4 regions of the Streptomyces sp. NPDC004647 genome follow, and region 4 is predicted to be linked to each of the others. Evidence: riboswitches for the same ligand, from Rfam matches in the RefSeq annotation. Region 4 holds a riboswitch; each other region holds the start of a gene.
The links. Region 4 has a riboswitch for cyclic di-AMP ahead of ABZW18_RS11965 (M23 family metallopeptidase). Riboswitches for the same ligand answer to the same signal wherever they lie in the genome.

Region 1 (4,915 bases), on a different contig from region 4:
CCCGCTGCCGGGACTCGCCGCCGCCTGCCGGGCGTACGGTGCGGGCCTGCTCGTCGACGACGCGCACGGCCTGGGTGTCCTCGGCGACGGCGGACGCGGCGCCCTGCACGCGGCCGGACTCGCGGGATCCGCCGGCACGGTCGCCACCGTGACCCTGTCCAAGTCGCTCGGCAGCCAGGGCGGAGCCGTTCTCGGCCCGGCCCGGGTGATCGAGCACCTGGTGAACACCGCCCGGACGTTCATCTTCGACACCGGGCTGGCCCCGGCCGCGGTGGGCGCGGCCCTCGCGAGCCTGCGGCTGCTGGCCCGGGAACCGGAGCGCGCGGCGCGCGCCCGTACGGTCGCCGCCGCGCTCCACCGACAGCTGACGGCGGCGGGGCTCGCCGCAGTCCGGCCGGACGCCTCCGTGGTCTCCGTACGGGCCCCTGCCCCGGAGGCGGCACTGCGCTGGGCCGCCGACTGCCGCGCCGCCGGACTGGTGGTGGGCTGCTTCCGCCCGCCGTCCGTACCCGACGGCATCTCACGGCTGCGCCTGACGGCACGTGCTGACCTGACGGACCAGCAGATCGCCGAAGCAGTGGGCGTGATCGTCGCGACCGCCCCCACTGCTGCCTGACGCCTCGCCCGCGGGCGACGAACGCTCCGGCCGCGCACTGCCCGCTCGTCGTTCACCGCAACGAACCGGTCAAATACGCTTTTCCGTGGCAGAGTTCACCGCTTCGAGCGACGATTCCTGCGCATCTCGGTGGATCGTCCCCGGTCCGGACAGCGCGAGTGGCACTCTGGCGCCCAACGCTGTCCGAAGCCGACTCCGACCTCACTCCACAGCGTCTCGGGGCACGGCCTCGGCGGGAAAGGGACACCGCCGCCATGGCAGACCACCAGGAAGCATCCGTCACCCTGCTGAGCGCCCCGGCCTCGGTCACCACCGCCCGAAGATACGTCTCGGACGTCCTTGCAGAATGGGGCCTTCCGGCAGGTGCGGAGAGAGCCGATGCCGTACTGCTCATCGTCTCCGAGCTGGCCACGAATGCCGTCCTGCACACCTTCGGCCAGTCGCCCACGTTCACGGTGGACCTCCAGCTCGACCGGGACGAGCAGCTGCGCATCGGGGTCACCGACAGCCACCCGCGCCGACCGCAGCGGCTGCCCGCGGCGGTGCAGCAGGACAACGGCCGCGGCATGGTCATCATCCGCTGGCTGACCGCCGAGTCCGGCGGCAGACTCTCCGTCACGCCCACTGCGGAGGGCGGGAAAACCGTCTGGATCGCCCTGCCGTGGAAGGTGGCCGACTGCTCCTGACAGCTTTCTGTCCCCGCGTCAGGGGCACCGCTCTCGTACGGCCGAAGCCGCCGCGCAACCGGTCCGCGGGTCACCGCGCCGCCACTGCCGGGCCGCGGCTCAGGCCGTGAGACCCCGCTCGGCGGCGCTGCGCTCGACACAGAACTCGTTGCCCTCCGGGTCGGCCATGACCACCCAGCCGAGGCCGTCGTCCGTACGGTGGTCGGCCACGACCTCGGCGCCGAGCCCGGCCAGCCGCCCGACTTCGGCGTCCCGGGTGTCGGTCGGCGGCTGGATGTCGAGATGGATCCGGTTCTTCACGGTCTTGTCCTCGGGAACCCGAAGGAACAGCAGGCCGGGCACTCCGGACTGCCCCGACTCGAGCAGCACCGCGTCGTCGCCCGGATCGGAGTCCTCCAGCAGCCAGCCCGTGAGCGCCGACCAGAACTGGGCCTGGGCGTAGGGATCACGAGCGTCGAAGGTGATGTGCCGGACCGGGTTCGGGAAGGGCATGCGACTCCTCGCGGCTGCGGTAGGTGATCCCTGATCGCACTCAACCTAGCCGCGGCGACGGACAGTCGGAGTCTCTTCCCGGCTCAACTCACCCGGCCGTAAGTGACGTTGCTGGTCCAGAGCTTCTCCAGGCGCACCACCGCACCGGGTTTGGGGGAGTGCCAGATCATGTCATTGCCGGCGTAGATGCCGACGTGGTGGATGTAGCCGCCGCCCGAGCCGAAGAAGACCAGGTCGCCGGGCTGACGCTGGGAAGCGGGGATGTGCCGGGTGTTGTTGTACTGCGCGGCCGCCGTGCGCGGCAGTTGCTTGCCCGCGCGCTTGAAGGAGTACTGGGTGAGCCCTGAGCAGTCGAACCGGTTCGGGCCTTCGGCACCCATCTGGTACGGGGACCCCTCCTTCGAGGCGGCCACCCGGAGAGCCGTGCTCCCGGTCGCCGCCGCAGTCGCTCCCTTGGGAGACTTGGGCGACTTGGGAGCTGGGGGGCGCTTCGCCGGCTTGCCCTTGGACGGGCGGGAGCTCGGCGTCGTCACCCTGCCCTTGCCCTCGGCCTCGTCCTTGTCCTTGGGGGCTGCGGGGCGCTGTTTCGGCGGCCTGGCCTGCGGCGGTTCGGCATCCGGCTTCGACGGCTCGGCCCGGGGCGGCCCGGTGCCGGGCGACGGCTCCAGGACCGGGAGTCTCTGGGGACCGGACGAATCGGGACCGGTTGCCGGTGGTGGGTTGCCAGGGGCCGGGCTCTCGTTCTCCGGTGACAGAACGTCAGGCGTTGGGTCCCGGTGGCCGGGTTCCAGGACCGGCCCTCCCATCGGCTGGGTGTCAGGCGACAGCACCTGCTCGCCGAAAGCGTCGAAATCCGGTGGCGCCGAGGTGAATTGGGATGATTCATGCCCTGGGGGCGGCGGCGCCGCCAGGGCTTCCGTCGCGGCACCAGGAGCCAGCAGGCTCCCACCGAAAGCGGCCAGAGTGAGCGCCGAAGCGGTGCCGGCCCGACAGAACAGAGACGGGACGTGTCCATTCGCAGCCATGTGCGACCCTTCGTCAGCCGCCTGTGAGGGATGGCCTGTCGGGTTCGGGCTGGCGAAGATGCCCGGCCGCCGCAGCGGCTTCACCCCGAGGGGCGACCGGAGTTCCCGGTCGGCCCCGAACTGATCGGGTCCTCCACTCCTGCCGAAAGCACTCCGTGTCGACCAGACATCCGGCGCGGCGGCAGGATTCGGCGTCCGCCCGGACCGCCCCGCCGAGGTGGCGGGGGCTTGTCGTCCACGGATAGTCCCCACGCCCATGGCAGATTCCGTGCATAACGCGCACTATGTGATGTTCATCACATATGCGTCATTAGGGTTAGAAGTACATGCTGTGATCGGTTTGTCCGACATCATGCAAGCGCCCCCACCAGCGGCGGATGCCCCTACCCCGCGCAGCACCGATGCGATCTCCGCGCAAGTCGATCAACCCTTGCCGCCTGCTCCCCGGTCCATCTATCGAGGGAGTCCGTTCGGCTGCACCGGCCGCCGGACGAGGTGACGCTTCATCAACCCGACGGCTCGGGCGGGACGGTGACCCGCGCGCCCCGCCGCTCACCGTCGAGCACCCGCAACGCTCGCGCCAGGGTGGCGGCATGTACCTGGCTCTCGCCGCGCTCGTGCATGAGCGCCAGCGCGTCCCGGAGCGCCGCGGCCCTGCTCACCAAGGCCTGGGCTGCGCGGAAGCCCCCGTAGGTGTCGGAGGTCCGGGCCGGATTGATCCGCCCCAGCAGGTCGAGCACCTCCAGGTATCGGTCCACCAGGTCGCTCTCGGCTCGGGTGAGTGCGGGCAGCGGGGGAAGTTCGGGCGGCAGCACGGTGAATCACCCCGCGCCGAACAGCGAACTCGCCTGCTTGCGGCTCTGCACGATCCTGTCCGCGAGCCCGTACGCGACCGCCTCCTCGGCCTGGAAGATCTTGTCGCGCTCGATGTCGGCGCCGATCCGTACGGGGGCCTGGCCGGTGTGCCGGGCGAGCATCTCCTCCAGCACGTCGCGCATGCGCAGCAGTTCCTTGGCCTGGATGTCCAGATCCGACGTCTGCCCCTGGATCGGCTCCGAGAAGGAGGGCTGGTGGATGAGCACCCGGGAGCCCGGCAGCATCAGCCGCTTGCCCGGGGCGCCCGCGGCGAGGAGCACCGCGGCGGACGAGGCGGCCTGGCCGAGGCAGATCGTCTCGATGTCGCAGGTGACGAACTGCATCGTGTCGTAGATCGCCGTCATCGCGGTCGTCGAGCCGCCGGGGGAGTTGATGTAGAGCGAGATGTCCCGGTCCGGAGCGGCGTGCTCGAGATGCATGAACTGCGCCATCACGTCGTTTGCCGAGGTGTCGTCGATCCGGGTGCCGAGAAAGACGATGCGTTCCTCGAGGAGCTTGGAGTACGGGTCCATCGTGCGGGTCCCGGAGCTGGTGCGCTCCGTGAACTCCGGCAGGAGATAGCGGACTGTCGGTCGGTCCATCACTGCGCCTCTCGTCTGCACTCCGATGAGGGAGGCCTCCGGTAAAAAATGTACAGGACGTACATCCTGTTCGGTGGGGATGCTGCCCTGCCGATCGAGAGGGGTCAACAGATCAATCGAGAGGGTCAACAGATCAGAGGCACTTTTGGGCCGATTCGTGAGGCTCAGGCCTCGCGATTTCTCACAGCGCGAACGGCGGCTCCGGTGCATCCGCGGTGATGCGCGGATCTTCAACGCTTGGCCGGGCGCAGGCCCGCTGGGTGACGTTGGCGTTCGTGTGTCCGCGCCGCCCGCGACGTCCGGCTCGCCGCCGTTCCCAGGAACTGCCCGCGCCGGAGCCTGCGTTGGCCGCGGTTCGTTGACTGCGGTCCAGCCGGAGAGATGCCAAATTGCGGCAGCAGACCGGACAAGGTGACTGGCGGTGTCCCTCCGTGGTGCGCCGAGAGGGTGGGCGGAGTGCCCTTGCGCTCCACATGCCACGGTGACTCCCGAGATGACGTAACCGCTTGCGCATGTCGGGACGAATCGCACCCCCGGTCTGCTCCTGGCAGGCCGATGAAGGTCATCGGGACGCGTCGCTCGACGGAGGCCCGGTCACACGTTGCCGCCGCGCAGACGGCAGATGTCCCGGCACATGGA
Region 2 (4,915 bases), on a different contig from region 4:
CCCGCGTGCAGGAAGTCGTGCTGGAAGCCGAGCCGGAACTCCTCCCACCTGTCGTGTCCCGGCGTGTGACCGGTGGTCCGGGCCGGCAGGCGCAGCCACTCCTGGCGGCCCAGACGGATCCACAGCCAGCCCATCGCCGCCGAAGCGGCGAGCGAGGCGAGGAGCCGGGCCACCACCATCTCCGGAGCTCCCGGGAAGGCGACGGCCGTGGCGGTGAGCACGATCGGATTCACCGCGGGGGCCGAGAGGAGGAACGTCAGCGCGGCCGCCGGGGCCACCCCGCGGCGGATCAGGCTCCCCGCCACGGGCACCGAGGCGCACTCGCACCCCGGCAGGACCACCCCCGCGGCACTTGCGACGGGGACGGCGAGGGCAGGGTTCTTCGGCAGCGCCCTGCTGAAGGCCCGGGCGGGGACGAAGGCGTTGATGGCGCCCGACAGGGCGGTGCCCAGCAGCAGGAACGGCAGCGCCTGGATCACGATGGCCACGCAGATCGTCCGCCAGGCCTGTGCGGCCGGCTGGGACAGCCAGCCGCTCCCTCCCAGCGCCACGGCGACGGCCACGGCGATGACCAGCGCGCCCGCCGCCACGACGGGCGGAGAGGTCCGGCCAGGAAGCGTACGGGACGCGCGCGCGCCCAGTGCCGGCGGCACCGATGACGGGGGGTCGATCAGCTCTTCCGCTCTCTGCACACTGACTCCGAAGGTCCGCGACGAGGGACCTCACGATAACCGGGGGGAGGGCCGCCACCCCGGCGCACAACGCGGTGACCACGCTGTCGAATCATCCGTTTCACCTGTTATGGGCGTTCGAGCAGCGAGTGTCCGACATGCGCCAAATGCAGATACTATGCGGCGCGGCAAAAGACTGCTTAGCGCCTGCAATGCAGCAAAGGAGAACCTCGGCTCCAAATAGGGCAATTCGACTGCGGGTGAGCCATCTCACAGGAGTTCCGCCCTGATGTGACCCCGCGCACTCGATACGCCCCAAATCTGCCAACTTGGTTACCGAACGCAGATTATGAGAGCCGTTCAGTAGTAATGCCTATCGCTCTGGGACCAAGATCGGCAGCGTAGCGTGACCCGGCGTCGAGTGGATCTCGTTAATACCGAATGCGTGGAATACCCGGCACTTGTGGTGAAGAAATCAATGCGCTTACTTTTGCCGCTGCCTGCCCATCGAAAGGGCGGGCGCCACCAGCCGGAACGCCGAGTCCTGCCGCCGGCCGGGGGAGAAACGACAAACGCACCACGGCAGGAGCGGGGGAACCAGGTAAGTGCCGTACCGCGCGATGGTGTGCGGTCCGGCTTGGGGTGAAGACGCGCCGCAGCGCTTGACGCTGCTCAGGGCGCGGCCGGGCAACTCCAGCCCGAACCCGACAGCTCACCTCGCAGGCGTAGGAGAGGACCCACCTATGTCTGCACGCGGACGTCACCGTCGCTACCGCCCCGGCCGAATCTCCCGGGTGTCCCTCGTCGCCGCCGCAGGCGGCGCCGGTATCGCTCTTCCCCTCATCGGTGTCGGCCAGGCGAACGCCGCCTCCGTCAGCACCTGGGACAAGGTCGCCGAGTGCGAGAGCACCGGCAACTGGAGCATCAACAACGGCAACGGGTTCTATGGCGGACTTCAGTTCACCGAGGAGACCTGGAACGCGTTCGGCGGCAGCGAGTACGCGCCGCGCGCCGACCAGGCGACCAAGGACCAGCAGATCGCCATCGCCGAGAAGGTGCTCGACAGCCAGGGCCCCGGTGCCTGGCCCGTGTGCTCCGGCAAGGCCGGTCTGACCCAGGGCGGTGCCGACCCCGAGGTCTCCACCGAGGGCCGGCAGGCCCCCGCCAAGGCCAAGTCCGAGGCCGCTCCGAAGCCCAAGAGCACGCCGGCCGAGGGCAAGCGCGAGGCGAAGCCCGAGTCGTACACCGTCGTCCCGGGCGACTCCCTCTACAAGATCGCGACCGCCAAGCACACCGACGGCGGCTGGCAGCGGGTCTACGAGGACAACCGCAAGGTCGTCGGCGACGACCCGAACCTGATCCGCCCGGGCCAGAAGCTCGCCGTGGGCGGCGACAAGGCCGAGGCCGAGCCGAAGCGGGAGCAGGCCCCCAAGGCCGCGCCCAAGGCCGAGGCTCCGAAGGCCGAGGCTCCGAAGGCCGCGCACAAGGCCGCCCCCAAGGCCGAGGCCAAGCCGAAGCAGCAGGCCAAGAGCGCCTCCGGCTTCACCGCTCCGGTCGGTGACACCACGATCGGCACCCCGTACCACCAGGCCGGCGGCAGCTGGTCCAGCGGCTACCACACCGGCGCCGACTTCCCCGTACCCACCGGCACCCCGCTGAAGTCCATCGGCGCGGGCGAGGTCGTCTCCGCGGGCTGGGGCGGCTCGTACGGCAACGAGGTCGTCATCCGCCACGAGGACGGCAAGTACAGCCAGTACGGCCACCTGTCCTCGCTGTCCGTCTCGGCCGGCCAGTCGGTCACCGGCGGCCAGCAGATCGGCCTGTCCGGTTCGACCGGCAACTCCTCCGGCCCGCACCTGCACTTCGAGGTGCGCACCGGCCCGGACTACGGCTCGGACATCGACCCGCTCGCCTACCTGCGGGAGCACGGCGTCTCCATCTGAGGTAACGCGACACCGGGACCGGAGCGTTCGACGCACCTTCCCGACCGGCTGAGGCGCCCTTCCCCGCGTGCGGGAGGGGCGCCTCAGCCGTGCCCGGCCGACGCACCCCTCCCGCTCGCCGTGCGGCCGGACGGGTGATAGCGCGAGGATTCCGCAACCGCGCCGCCGGACGCGCCGTCGCAAAGGGGAAACCGCACCATCCCTTCCGATGGGCACTTTGAAGGAGGCGACCGAACATGGCCGACCCGTTCGCTGTCACGATGGAGCTCCCGGTGCAGGCGCAGGAGTCCCCGCTCGCAGGCCCGGTCAACGGCGTTCGCAACTCGTCCGACGCCCAGCGGCTGCTGCTGCACGCCGAGCTGACCCGGGCCGCCATCCCGCCGCATCCCGACGACCGGCGCGTCATCCGCGACCTCGCCCAGCTGGACGGAGGGGCCGTCGGAGCCATCGTCCGCTGGCTGCAACAGGCCGGCGGCACCGGCGCAGGGCTCCTCTCCCCGCCGGACCCCGCGAAGCGCATCGACCCCCGCCTGCTTCCCTGGTGACGCCCGGGCCGGCCCGCGCACGGCGTACGCGCTACCACGTCGGGCGCGCCGTGACTCCCGCGTCCACCACGAGATCGTGCCCGGTGACGCACTCCGCCATCGGCGAGGCGAGGAAGACACAGGCGCGCCCGATGTCGGCGGGACGGCACAACCGCCCCAGCGGCGCCGCGTTCCGGTAGCGCTCCACACCCTCGGGCCACTCCTCCTCGATATCGGGCCGGTGGATCAGGCCCGGGGAGACGGTGTTCACCCGGATCCCGTAGGGGCCGTACTCGAGCGCCGCGGCCCGCGCGTGCATGATCAGGGCGGCCTTGGACGCGGCATAGTGCGCGTGCCCGGGGGCGGGGGCGGAACCCTCGATGGAAGCGATGTGCGTGATCGTGCCGCCGCCCCCGCCGCCCGCGCCCTCCCGCCGCATCGCCCCTGCGGCCGCTTGCGTGCAGGAGAACGCGCTGGTGAGGTTGGTGTCGACCACCGCGCGCCAGTCGGCCGCGGTCATCGACGGCAGATCCCGCACCGGCTGGACCCCGGCATTGTTGACGAGGGCGTCCACTCGGCCGAACCGGGACTGCGCGGCCTCCATCAGCCGGGCGCAGCCCGCTTCGTCCGTGAGGTCGGCGGCCACGGCCCAGGCCTCGCCGCCTTGTTCGGCGATCCGGGCCACCAGCTCCCGGGCGCGCTCCGCGCTCGTACGGTGGTGGGCCACCACGCGGGCGCCGGCCCGGGCGAACTCCTCGGCGATCCCCGCCCCCACCGTGCCGCCGGCTCCGGTCACGACCGCCACCAGCCCGTCGAGGCCGGGGAGTTGGCTCTGCGGGCCCGGCCCGGTCATGAGGCGCGGGACAGCGCGCGAATGAGCTCCGCGTGCAGCGGATAGCGCGCGCACAGGTCCTCCTCGTCGCCGCCTTCGTAGTCGGCGGGGACGAATCCCGGGGCCATCGTGCAGCCGAGGAGCGCGCGCTCGCCCCCCGGGCGTACCCGTGCCCCCATCCAGGTGCGGCCCGGCACGACGTACTGCACGTGTTCACCGGCGTCCACCTGCCCGCCCAGCACCTCCACCCGTGACGCGCCGCCCGGTTCCAGGAGCAGCAGCTCCACTGGATCGCCGAGGTAGAAGTGCCAGACCTCGTCGCGCGGCAGCCGGTGCATCGCGGAGAAGTGACCGTCGTCGGCCGACAGCAGCAGGAGGATCGCCGAACCCGAGGGGCGCCCGTCGGGCTGCTGCGGCCCCGCCCAGGTACGGCGGAACAGCCCGCCCTCCAAAGGCAGCGGCTCCAGGGCGTACATCCGCGCGAGTTCGTCCGCCGAAGGAAGGGGGTCCTGCATGCGCCGCCTCCAAGCCTCGTCTGTGATGCATATCACGCTAGTATGCATTCCGCTTCGCTCTCTGTGTCCGGACGGCCGTGTTCCGGCCATTTTCGTCAGCCAGGGAAGTTCCGGACGCCATTTCCCAAGGTCCGATCTTGAAGTGAACGTGTTGGTCGAGAACGTGAAGTGACGCCATTTCAGCCATCGGCACTCCCTTGATATCCGGAAATCGACATTCCCTTGTGGCAGCGGAATAGGCGTCCTAATCTTTGCGGCGCCCGCCGAGTCGCCCGTGCGGGTCCCTGTCCGCCGGAACGCCGAGTCCTGCCGTCGGCCGGGGGGAGGCCGAAGACCATGACGGCAGGAGCGGGGGAACCAGGAGGACGCCGCACCGCGCGAGCCGCGCGGACGGCTAGGGGTGAAGACACGCCGGGACCTGCACCGCCCC
Region 3 (4,915 bases), on a different contig from region 4:
GCGCGGAGCTGAGGCGTACAGGGGCGGGGTCGGCTCAGCCCGCCCCAAGACTCAGCGCTGACAGGCGGGTCCGGCCGACCCGAAGCGGCGCGCAGCCCGGACCGACACCGCCATCGCCCTCCCGGGTCAGAGCTTCTCGACCGGCGCGTACCGCAGCAGCAGCACCTTCGGTTTCTCGTCCCCGAAGTCGATCGTCGCCTTGGCGTCATGCCCGTTCCCCGTCACCGACACCACGGTCCCCAGACCGAACTGATCGTGTGTCACCCGGTCCCCGACCACCAGTGAGATCACCGGCCGGTCCGTGGTCCTGCGGGTCGCGAACCCGCTCGGCCCCGCCTTGGAGCGGGATGACGACAGCGAGGACGTCAGCCCCGCCATCGCGCCCGCCGACGCCGAGGGCGTAGCGGGTCCCGTACGCCGCCACTGCACGAACTCGTCCGGGATCTCCTCGAGGAACCGGGAGGCCGGGTTGTACGACGGCTGGCCCCACGCACTGCGCATCGTCGCCCGCGTCAGATACAGCCGCTCCCGGGCACGCGTGATGCCCACATAGGCCAACCGCCGCTCCTCCTCCAGCTCCTTCGTCTGGCCGAGCGCCCGCATGTGCGGGAAGACACCGTCCTCCATCCCCGTCAGAAAGACCACAGGGAACTCCAGGCCCTTGGCCGTGTGCAGCGTCATCAGCGTGATGACGCCCGAGCCGTCCTCGTCCTCGTCCGGGATCTGGTCGGAGTCGGCGACCAGCGCGACCCGCTCCAGGAAGTCGGAGAGCGTGCCCGGGTTCTCAGCGTTCCCAGCGGCCTGCTCCTGCTCGAACTCCAGGGCCACCGCCGCCAGTTCCTGAAGGTTCTCGACCCGCGTCTCGTCCTGCGGATCGGTGGACGCCTGGAGCTCGGCGAGATAGCCCGTACGCTCCAGGACCGCCTCCAGCACCGTCGCCGGCCCGGCGCCGGACTCGGCGATCGTCTGCAGCTCCTCGAGCAGTGTGTTGAACCGCTTCACCGCGTTCGCCGACCGGGCCGCCATGCCGTACGCCTCGTCGACCCGGCGCAGCGCCTGCGCGAAGGAGGTCTTCTCGCGCTGCGCGAGCGCGTCGATCATCGCCTCCGCCCGGTCGCCGATGCCGCGCTTGGGCACGTTGAGGATCCGGCGCAGCGGCACGGTGTCCTCGGGGTTCGCGAGCACGCGCAGATACGCGAGCACGTCGCGGACCTCCTTGCGCTCGTAGAAGCGCACGCCGCCGACGACCTTGTACGGCAGCCCGACCCGGATGAAGATTTCTTCGAAGACCCGGGACTGGGCGTTCGTACGGTAGAAAACGGCGACGTCGCCCGCCTTGGCGTCACCCGCGTCCGTCAGCCGGTCGATCTCGTCGGCGACGAACTGCGCCTCGTCGTGCTCGGTGTCGGCGACATAGCCGGTGATCGACGCGCCCGCCCCGGCCTCGGTCCACAGGTTCTTCGGGCGGCGGTTCTCGTTCCGCTCGATGACGGCATTGGCGGCGCTGAGGATGGTCTGCGTGGAGCGGTAGTTCTGCTCCAGCAGGATCGTCTTCGCGTCCGGATAGTCCTCCTCGAACTGGAGGATGTTACGGATGGTCGCGCCGCGGAAGGCGTAGATCGACTGGTCGGCGTCGCCCACCACGCACAGCTCCGCGACAGGGGCTCGATCGGTCTCGGTCCCGGCCTCGGTCCCGCCCGTCCCCACCAGCTCACGGATCAGGGTGTACTGCGCGTGGTTGGTGTCCTGGTATTCGTCGACGAGTACGTGCCGGAAGCGCCGCCGGTAGTGCTCCGCGACGTCCGGGAACGCCTGGAGGAGATGAACCGTCGTCATGATGATGTCGTCGAAGTCCAGCGCGTTGGCCTCGCGCAGCCGCGACTGGTAGAGCGCGTACGCCTCGGCGAGGGTCTTCTCGAACCCTCCGCCGCCCTCCGACCCGGAGGCGCTCCCGGCAGCCTGCGCGGCGAAGTCCTCCTCGTCGATGAGCTCGTTCTTGAGGTTGGAGATCTTCGCGCTGAAGGCCTTGGGAGGGTGGCGCTTGGGGTCCAGGTCCAGATCTCGGCAGACCAGTGCCATGAGGCGCTTGGAGTCGGCGGCGTCGTAGATCGAGAAGCTGGAGGTGAAGCCGAGTTTCTTGCTCTCCCGGCGCAGGATGCGGACGCACGCGCTGTGGAAGGTGGACACCCACATGGCATTCGCCCGCGGCCCCACGAGCTCCTCCACTCGCTCCTTCATCTCGCCCGCGGCCTTGTTGGTGAAGGTGATCGCGAGGACCTGGCCGGGGTGCACGCGGCGGGTGCCCAGCAGATGTGCGATCCGGTGGGTGAGCACCCGGGTCTTGCCGGACCCGGCACCGGCGACGATGAGCAGCGGCGAACCGGTGTGGACGACCGCGGCCCGCTGCTGCTCGTTCAGGCCTTCGAGCAGCGCGGCGGGGTCCACGGCGGGGCGCGGTGCGCCGTCGCGGTAGTACGCGTCCCGGTCCACGGGGGCGTCGAAGCGCCCACCGAACAGGTCCGCCGGAACGTGTTCGGGCGCCGGGCCCTCGGGCGGGGGCGGGGGGCGCTCGGCCGGGTGCTCGAGGTCCGCCAGGAAGCTGTCGTCAAAGAGGCTGCTCATCGCCAACCGAGTCTAGGCCGCCGGACCGACAGCCCACACCGCTTCCCCATTGTCACCCCCGTCGCTGCCCCTGCCGCTGCCCTGGTGCTGCCCCGCCGCCGGCCCGCTGCCGCCCGGTTGTCGTCCCGCCGCCGTCCCGGCGATGTCCACCGTGCTTCCCTCCGGATCACCACCGAGGCCCCTCCGTACCGTCCCGTCGGTTGTCACTGTGCGCAGCCGCGTACCGTCCAGTCGGTTGCCATGGGGGCTAGGTCACGAAAAGGTTTCGGGCATATCGAACATCAGCCTTCACAGCGGCACCACAAGTTGGCTACCGTGCTCGCTCAGGCGACCCGCACCCCCCGCCGGCGACCGCGTCGGCACGGGCGCCGACGCCGAGTCCGGCCAATGCCCGAGGGGCAGCCGGAGCCGGGGACCCACACGTATCACCGGGGTGAATCGGTTCGCACACGCGTGCAGAGCACGCGGCGTACGGACCGTAGGGCAACCTTCCGATCGCCCGAACCCGACAGCTAACCCGGTAGGCGGTCCACGGAAGGAGACGCGCGCCTTGGCGTCGCACCGCAAATCGCGGCCTCGTACTCTCACCTCCCACGGGTCCCGCACCGCCGTCGGCCTCTCGACCGCGGCACTCGCCTCCTTCGGCCTGCTCTCGCAGACTGCCCAGGCCGCACCTGGGGAGCCGAAGCAGAGCGTGGAAGAGGTCCAGAAGAAGGTGGACGAGCTCTACCGGCAGGCGGGTACGGCCACCCAGGAGTACAACGAGGCAAAGGAGCGCACGGACAAGCAGCGCACCAAGTCCGACCGGCTGATCGACGATGTGGCCAAGCGGACGCAGAAGCTCAACGAGGCCCGGCGGCTGCTCGGCAGCTACGCCGCAACGCAGTACCGGAACGGCGGGATGGACCCGACCGCGACCCTGCTGCTCGCCTCCGACCCGCAGGACTACTTCGACCAGAACCACATGCTGGACCGGATGACCGGCCGGCAGAAGCAAGCGGTGACGGACTTCCAGACCCAGCAGGCGACTGCGACGGAGAAGCGCGCCGAGGCGACCGAGAGCCTGGCGCAGCTGAACGAGTCGCAGAACGAGCTGCGGACCAGCAAGGAGTCCGTGCAGGGCAAGCTCGCCAAAGCCCGCGAGCTGCTGTCGGACCTGACGGCCGAGGAGAAGGCGCGGCTGGCGGCGCTCGAGCGCAAGAGAGAGCAGGCAGCCCAGCGCAAGGCGGAGGAGCTGGCCCGGGAGCAGGCGGAGAAGCAGCGCGAGGAGCGGGAGCGGAACGAGGGCTCGGGCTCGTCGGACGGCGGCACCTCCACCCCGGGCTCGGGCACGGGCGCGGACTCCGGCACGTACGCCACCAAGGCTGCCAAGGCGCTGGCTTTCGCGCGGGCGCAGATCGGCAAGCCGTACGTGTGGGGCGCCACCGGCCCGAACTCCTACGACTGCTCGGGCCTGACCCAGGGTGCCTGGAAGGCCGCAGGTGTCTCGCTGCCCCGCACCACCTGGGACCAGGTGAAGGTCGGCTCGCGCATCGCCACGGAGGACCTGAAGCCGGGTGACCTGGTCTTCTTCTACGACGACATCAGCCACGTCGGGCTCTACATAGGCGACGGCCAGATGATCCACGCGCCGAAGCCCGGGGCGAACGTACGGACCGAGGCGATCACGTTCATGCCGATCTACGGGAGCGTCCGCCCGGCGTAGCCGCCTACGACGGACAAGGCCGTACGGACCAGCGCCGGTACGGGCCGCGTGCCGCAAGCTGTGACAGTGCCCCCGACTGCGTGCAGTCGGGGGCACTGTCACGCCGACATGCGCGGCAGACCGGCAGCCCGCGCCCGGGCTCATAGCACCGGGGTTCAGCCGGGAGAGCCTCAATCGCCGCTTCGGTCAGGCCCGTAGCGCGAACCGGCAGTACCGGGAGAATTCACCCGGTGCTTCTGTTCAGCGCCGTGCCGAAACCTTTCAGTCCCGGTCATCGCCGTGCTCGCCGGCGATCCGGAGGGCTACGGTCCTCCCCCATGGCGACCGCTCCCCACGGCCGCCGGTCAGCAGGAAGGATGTGATGGCGGCCGTGGCCTCGCACAGAAAGCCCAGGCAGCGATCGCTCACCGGCAACACCGCCCGTACGGCGACGGTGCTCGCCCTCGCCGGCGCGGCGGGCGCGACAGCCGTCGATGGCCCCGCGTACGCCGACCCGGGTCTCACCCCCGCTCAGGTGAAGGCCGAGGTGGACCGGCTCCACCACGAGGCCGAGGTGGCCACCGAGAAGTACAACGGAGCGAAGGAGAA
Region 4 (4,915 bases):
GTCGCCGAGTACGAGTCCTTCGCGACGGCGCTGGCCTTTCTGCGGCAGCGGGCGCACCGGGGCGCGGCGGGCCCGGACTTCGTCGCCCGCGAGCAGGAGCTGCTTCACCACCTGTGGCAGCGCAAGGATGTGGCGCAGCCTGCACTCGCCCATGCCGCGCTGGTCACCACGCGCCGCTCGGTCCCCCCGCAGTGGGCGCCGCATGGACAGCAGTACGGGTCGCCGCAGGGGCAGCAGCAGTACGGCCCGGCGCAGGGACAGCGGCAGTACGGGCAACCGGCGGGACAGCCGTACGGGCAGGGACAGCCGGCGGAGCAGCCGTACGGGCAGGGACAGCCGAACGGCTCAGCGCAGCAGCCGGTGTACGGGCAGCAGTACGGGTCCGGTCCGGCGTACGGCGGCACCTCGTACCCCGGCACCCAGGAGGGACCGCCCCCCTGGCCCTACGACGCGCCACCCCGGTACCACCGCTGAGCGAGTAGCCAGGCAGACCTGGCCCCGGTGGCCGGTTCCGAAGCGCAGCCGCATACGCCCGAAGGCCGCGCCGACCGGGCAGACCAGTCCCGAAGGTACGGGGCCGGACTCTCTCCCCGACTCTCGACGCCCGGCTCACGGCTCACGGCTCTTGGCTCTTGGCTCTACGGATCAGGAGCCGGATCAGGCGCAGGGCGTGACGTCGCTCCGCGCGTCTCTACCTCCGCGGCTCTCGGCCTCCGCACTCCGCACCTCCGCAAACAGCGACGCACCCCGCCAGGAGCGAGGTGCGTCGAAGTTACGGACGATGCCTCAGAGGCTCACACCGTGCTCGCGCAGCCAGGCAGCCGGGTCGATCGGGTCGCCACCGCCCGGCCGGACCTCCATGTGGAGGTGCGCGCCGGTGACATTGCCCGTGGCGCCGACGCGGCCGATGGTTTCGCCCGTCGCCACCTTCCCGGACGTCTGGGTCATCGAGGAGAGGTGGCAGAACCAGACTTCCGTGCCGTCCTCGAGGGTGAGCACGATCCGGTAGCCGTACGAACCGGCCCATCCGGCCTCGGTGATGGTGCCGCCGTGCACTGCCTTGACGGGGGTGCCGGTCGGGGCGGCGAGGTCCTGGCCAGTGTGGTCGTTGGACCACATGGAACCGGACTGGCCGAAGCTGGAGGTGAGGGTGTAGGAGGAGACCGGGGCGGTGTATTCGCGGGCGAGCTTGGCGAGCCGCTCGGCCTCCGCCGCCGCTTTCGCCTTGCGCTCCGCCTCTGCCTCGGCCTTCTCGGCGGCTGCCTTCGCCGCCGCCTTCTTCTCGGCGGCGACCTTGGCGGCCTTCTCGGCGGCGGCCTTCTCCTCGGCCTCGCGCTCCGCCTTCTCGGCGGCGGACTGCTGCTGCTCGGCCTGCTTCATGATGCGGGCCCGCAGCGCCTCGCCGGCGCCGGTGCCGTCGGTGACCTCGCTGTCCGTGAGCCCGGCCTGGGAGAGCGGAGCCTGGGCGGCCACAACGCCCTCACCGGCACCGTCAGAGCCGGAGCCGGAGTCGTCGGAGACCAGGGACCCGATACCGGGCAGCGATCCGGCATCCGGGAGCTTCTCCGACACGGAGGCGAGGTCCGGCATGGAGATCGAGACCGGCGGCTTCTCCTGCGCGCTGGCCATGCCGCCCGCACCGACAGCGGCGAAGACGCCGACTCCGAGGACAGCGCTGCTACGGGCCATGCCGCCACCGCGCTGCTTGACGACGCGGTGCCTGCCGCGCACCGCGGCCACGGATTCCGCGGTCGGATTCCAGTCACCGACTCCGGCCGGGGGCTCCTCGGCGAACCCGGCATCGTGACTCTCGGGTTCGTACAGGAACTCGGGGGCAGGGCTGTTGGACGCCACGCGGGCGCACTCCTTTCCTTCCTTCGCCTACCGGGTTAGCTGACGGGTTCGGAGCAGGAAGGTCTCCTACGGACCCCTCCGAAGAGGCGTCCGATTCACCCCATGTAGTGGTTCCCCGGTTCCCTTGGTACTGGTGTTGCGGGTGGAGCAGATCGTGCGGGATTCGGCGTCAGCGCACGGTGCCACCTCTTGTGGCGGCTGGGACGACCGCGCTGCGTTATCGAACGTTAATAGACCCGGGGTGCCTATTCCAAGCTGTTCCGGGTGATCGTTAACGGATATCGCGGGGACCAACCAGGACACGAAATGCCTAATCCGGGCGAGTTGCCCCTGCGGCGGAAAACCCGTCCCGGCTGATCGTGTGCCAGTTGTTATGCGGAGTGGCGCGGACCGGTTACGGACCGTCAGAAGGGTGGCCGGACCTCGAGCCGTCGCCCGCGCCGCGCACGATTCCCACCGCCCTACGCCGCATCGGCTGCCGCTCGGCCGGGCGGCTGACCGCCAGCAGCGCCATGTCATCCGCGGCCCCGCCCGCGGTGTGCCGGGCCACGTCCTCGACGAGGGCGTCGAGCAGGGCATCGGGTCCGGAGAACAGCCGGCCGCGCAGCCGCTCCTGCGGATCGTAGAAGACGCCGTTGGCGTCCCGGGCCTCGGTCATCCCGTCCGTGAAGAGCAGCAGCGTGGCGCCCTCGGGGAAGGCGAACTCATCCACCCGCTCCGGCTGGTCGGCCAGCTCACCCAGGCCGAGGGGCAGCGCAGGCACGACGGGGTCGGCTACGAACACGCCGCCGTCGGCGTACAGCAGAAGGGGGGAGGGATGGCCTCGGTTGAGGATGCGGAGAGCGGGTTCCGGGAGAGCGGCTCCCGTGTCCGTACGCCGGATGGTCGGCACCTCGGCCAGCACGGCCGTGGTGAAGCCCTCGGACCGGTCCGGGCCTTCATGCCGCTGCCTCTCGCGCTGGAGCGCCCGCTCCAGCCGGGCCGCGACCCCCACCAGGGTCGCCTCCTGCTCCGCGGCCTCCCGGAAGGCGCCGATGACGACGGCCACCGCCTCGACGGCGTCCAGGCCCTTGCCGCGGACGTCACCGACGATCAGGCGGACCCCGTACGGGGTGTCCTGCACCGCGTAGAGGTCACCGCCGATCCGGGCGTCGGTCTGCGCGGCCTCGTAGCGCGCGGCGACATGGAAGCCGCCGATCCGCTCGTCGGGTGTCGGAAGCACGGCCCGCTGGGCGGCCTCGGCGATGCTCCGCGCCGAGGCGAGCTCCCGCCCGCTGCGGCGCACCACACGGTTGATGAAGAGCGCCAGCACGGCGACGGTCAGGACGGTGACCAGCTCGGTCACCGACTCCACGGCGCCCAGGTCGCGGTTGACGAGGTGCAGCGTGACCACGGCGAGCCCGGCGGCGATGCCCGCGGTCGCCGTGGCGCGCAGCGAGAAGAACGGGGCGGCGACCAGCGGGGCGGCCGAGAAGAAGGGCGAGCCGGTGAAGCGCGACGGCGTCGAGAGGTCGAAGGCAAGACCGCCGATGATCAGCGCGGCCGGGAGCCAGCGGGCCAGGTCGCGGCTGGTGGGTTTTCGGCGCCCGCCCTGACGGTCCGGGGTGGTGCGGATGGGGGACGTACCGCTGCCCGCGCCCCGCCGGAGGCGCCCCGTACGACCGCCCCCTCCGCGTCGCATCCCCACCTGCCTGTCTCCTGCCCGTGCGTACGCCGCGCGGGAGCGGTTCGACACCGCGCCTCTCCAGGCTGGCGGGTGACCGGGCACCGGGCGATTCGACGTAGGCCAGGTAGATCTCTGCGCCCGGGCCCCGTCGCCCGCGCTGACGGATTCATTACTCATGCCTCGAAGGCCCATTATTGCGGCTTTGGAGTTAGCGTCGTAAGTATGAACAGCGCAGTGCGTCACACCGTCCTTCTGCCGGTGCTGGCCGCGATCGCCGCTGTCCTCGTACTGGTGGCCGTGATGGCACCCGGAGCGCGGGCTGCGGACGGGCTGGACAGCGCCGCTCAGGCCCTGCAGAGGGGCCCTGTCTACGTCGATCCGCGGGCCCGGGACGCGTTCCCTCCGTCCGAAGCCGACGCCCTGGCAAACAAGATCGAGAAGGCGGACAAGCCGGTCTTCGTCGCCGTGCTCCCCGCCGCCTCGGAATTCGATCCGTCCACGCTGCTGCAGGATCTGCGGACCAAGGTGGGGATCACCGGCGTCTACGCGGTCGCGCTGGGCGACCGGTTCGACGCGGGCGCGGACTCCTCGGTGATGCCGCGCAACGCCGTCGACAACATCACCGGGGCCGTGGAGCGCTCCGACCGCGGTGATGTCGGGGCGATGGTCACGGGCTTCACCGACCAGGCCATCAAGCAGGCGAACGGCAACGCCCCGGCCGCCTGGAGCCCGGGCACGGGCACGGGCACCGGCCCGGAGACCGGTGTCAGCGGCCCAGGGTTGGTCGTCACGCTCGGCGTGCTGGTCGCCGCCGCCACCGGCGGAGCGCTGCTGGTGAGCAGCCGCGGGAAGAAGCGCCGGGCCGAGTGGGACCGGGTGCAGCTCCAGACCCTCCGGCCGGTGGTGGACGAGGACATCACCGCCTTCGGCGAGGAACTGGACCGGATCGACTTCGACCCGTCCGCCGCGGAGACGGACGACGCGATGCGCGAGGACTACGCACGCGCCCTGGACTCGTACGACAAGGCGAAGGCGTCGATGGAGGTCGCACGGCGGCCACAGGACGTACGAGGCGTGACGCAGGAACTGGAGGACGGCCGGTTCTCGCTGGCCACCCTGGAGGCGCGGCGGGACGGCGCACCGCTGCCCGACCGCCGGCCGCCCTGCTTCTTCGATCCGCGGCACGGCCCGTCGGTCGAGGACGCGCAGTGGGCCCCGGCGGACGGCGAGGAGCGGACGGTGCCGGTGTGCGCGGCGGACGCGGCCCGGCTGGAAGACGGCGAGGCGCCGACGGGCCGGATGGTGGAGACGGCGTCAGGACGCCGGCCGTACTGGGAGGCCGGTCCGCTCTACGGGCCCTGGGCTTACGGCTACTTCGGCGGCGGTCTGCTGCCG

Region 1: another riboswitch for cyclic di-AMP. It lies ahead of ABZW18_RS22800 (NlpC/P60 family protein); the one in region 4 lies ahead of ABZW18_RS11965 (M23 family metallopeptidase).
Region 2: another riboswitch for cyclic di-AMP. It lies ahead of ABZW18_RS22685 (transglycosylase family protein); the one in region 4 lies ahead of ABZW18_RS11965 (M23 family metallopeptidase).
Region 3: another riboswitch for cyclic di-AMP. It lies ahead of ABZW18_RS29495 (NlpC/P60 family protein); the one in region 4 lies ahead of ABZW18_RS11965 (M23 family metallopeptidase).

Annotation. Positions count from the first base shown of each region.
Region 1 covers NZ_JBEXKU010000053.1:28,688-33,602, reverse strand. The annotation lists gene ABZW18_RS22820 (8-amino-7-oxononanoate synthase) at 1-616, shown strand, start outside; gene ABZW18_RS22815 (ATP-binding protein) at 871-1,302, shown strand; gene ABZW18_RS22810 (VOC family protein) at 1,402-1,794, opposite strand; partial or broken gene ABZW18_RS22805 (C40 family peptidase) at 1,878-2,225, opposite strand; partial or broken gene ABZW18_RS22800 (NlpC/P60 family protein) at 2,697-2,819, opposite strand; cyclic di-AMP (ydaO/yuaA leader) riboswitch at 2,823-3,023, opposite strand; gene ABZW18_RS22795 (hypothetical protein) at 3,326-3,634, opposite strand; gene ABZW18_RS22790 (ATP-dependent Clp protease proteolytic subunit) at 3,641-4,276, opposite strand.
Region 2 covers NZ_JBEXKU010000053.1:5,013-9,927, reverse strand. The annotation lists gene ABZW18_RS22690 (permease) at 1-641, opposite strand, end outside; cyclic di-AMP (ydaO/yuaA leader) riboswitch at 1,235-1,410, shown strand; gene ABZW18_RS22685 (transglycosylase family protein) at 1,415-2,614, shown strand; gene ABZW18_RS22680 (hypothetical protein) at 2,851-3,159, shown strand; gene ABZW18_RS22675 (SDR family oxidoreductase) at 3,191-3,991, opposite strand; gene ABZW18_RS22670 (cupin domain-containing protein) at 3,988-4,485, opposite strand.
Region 3 covers NZ_JBEXKU010000095.1:2,959-7,873, reverse strand. The annotation lists gene pcrA (DNA helicase PcrA) at 127-2,622, opposite strand; cyclic di-AMP (ydaO/yuaA leader) riboswitch at 2,985-3,165, shown strand; gene ABZW18_RS29495 (NlpC/P60 family protein) at 3,173-4,327, shown strand; gene ABZW18_RS29490 (C40 family peptidase) at 4,698-4,915, shown strand, end outside.
Region 4 covers NZ_JBEXKU010000021.1:16,182-21,096, forward strand. The annotation lists gene ABZW18_RS11960 (PrsW family glutamic-type intramembrane protease) at 1-474, shown strand, start outside; gene ABZW18_RS11965 (M23 family metallopeptidase) at 787-1,854, opposite strand; cyclic di-AMP (ydaO/yuaA leader) riboswitch at 1,862-2,033, opposite strand; gene ABZW18_RS11970 (PP2C family protein-serine/threonine phosphatase) at 2,249-3,541, opposite strand; gene ABZW18_RS11975 (hypothetical protein) at 3,743-4,915, shown strand, end outside.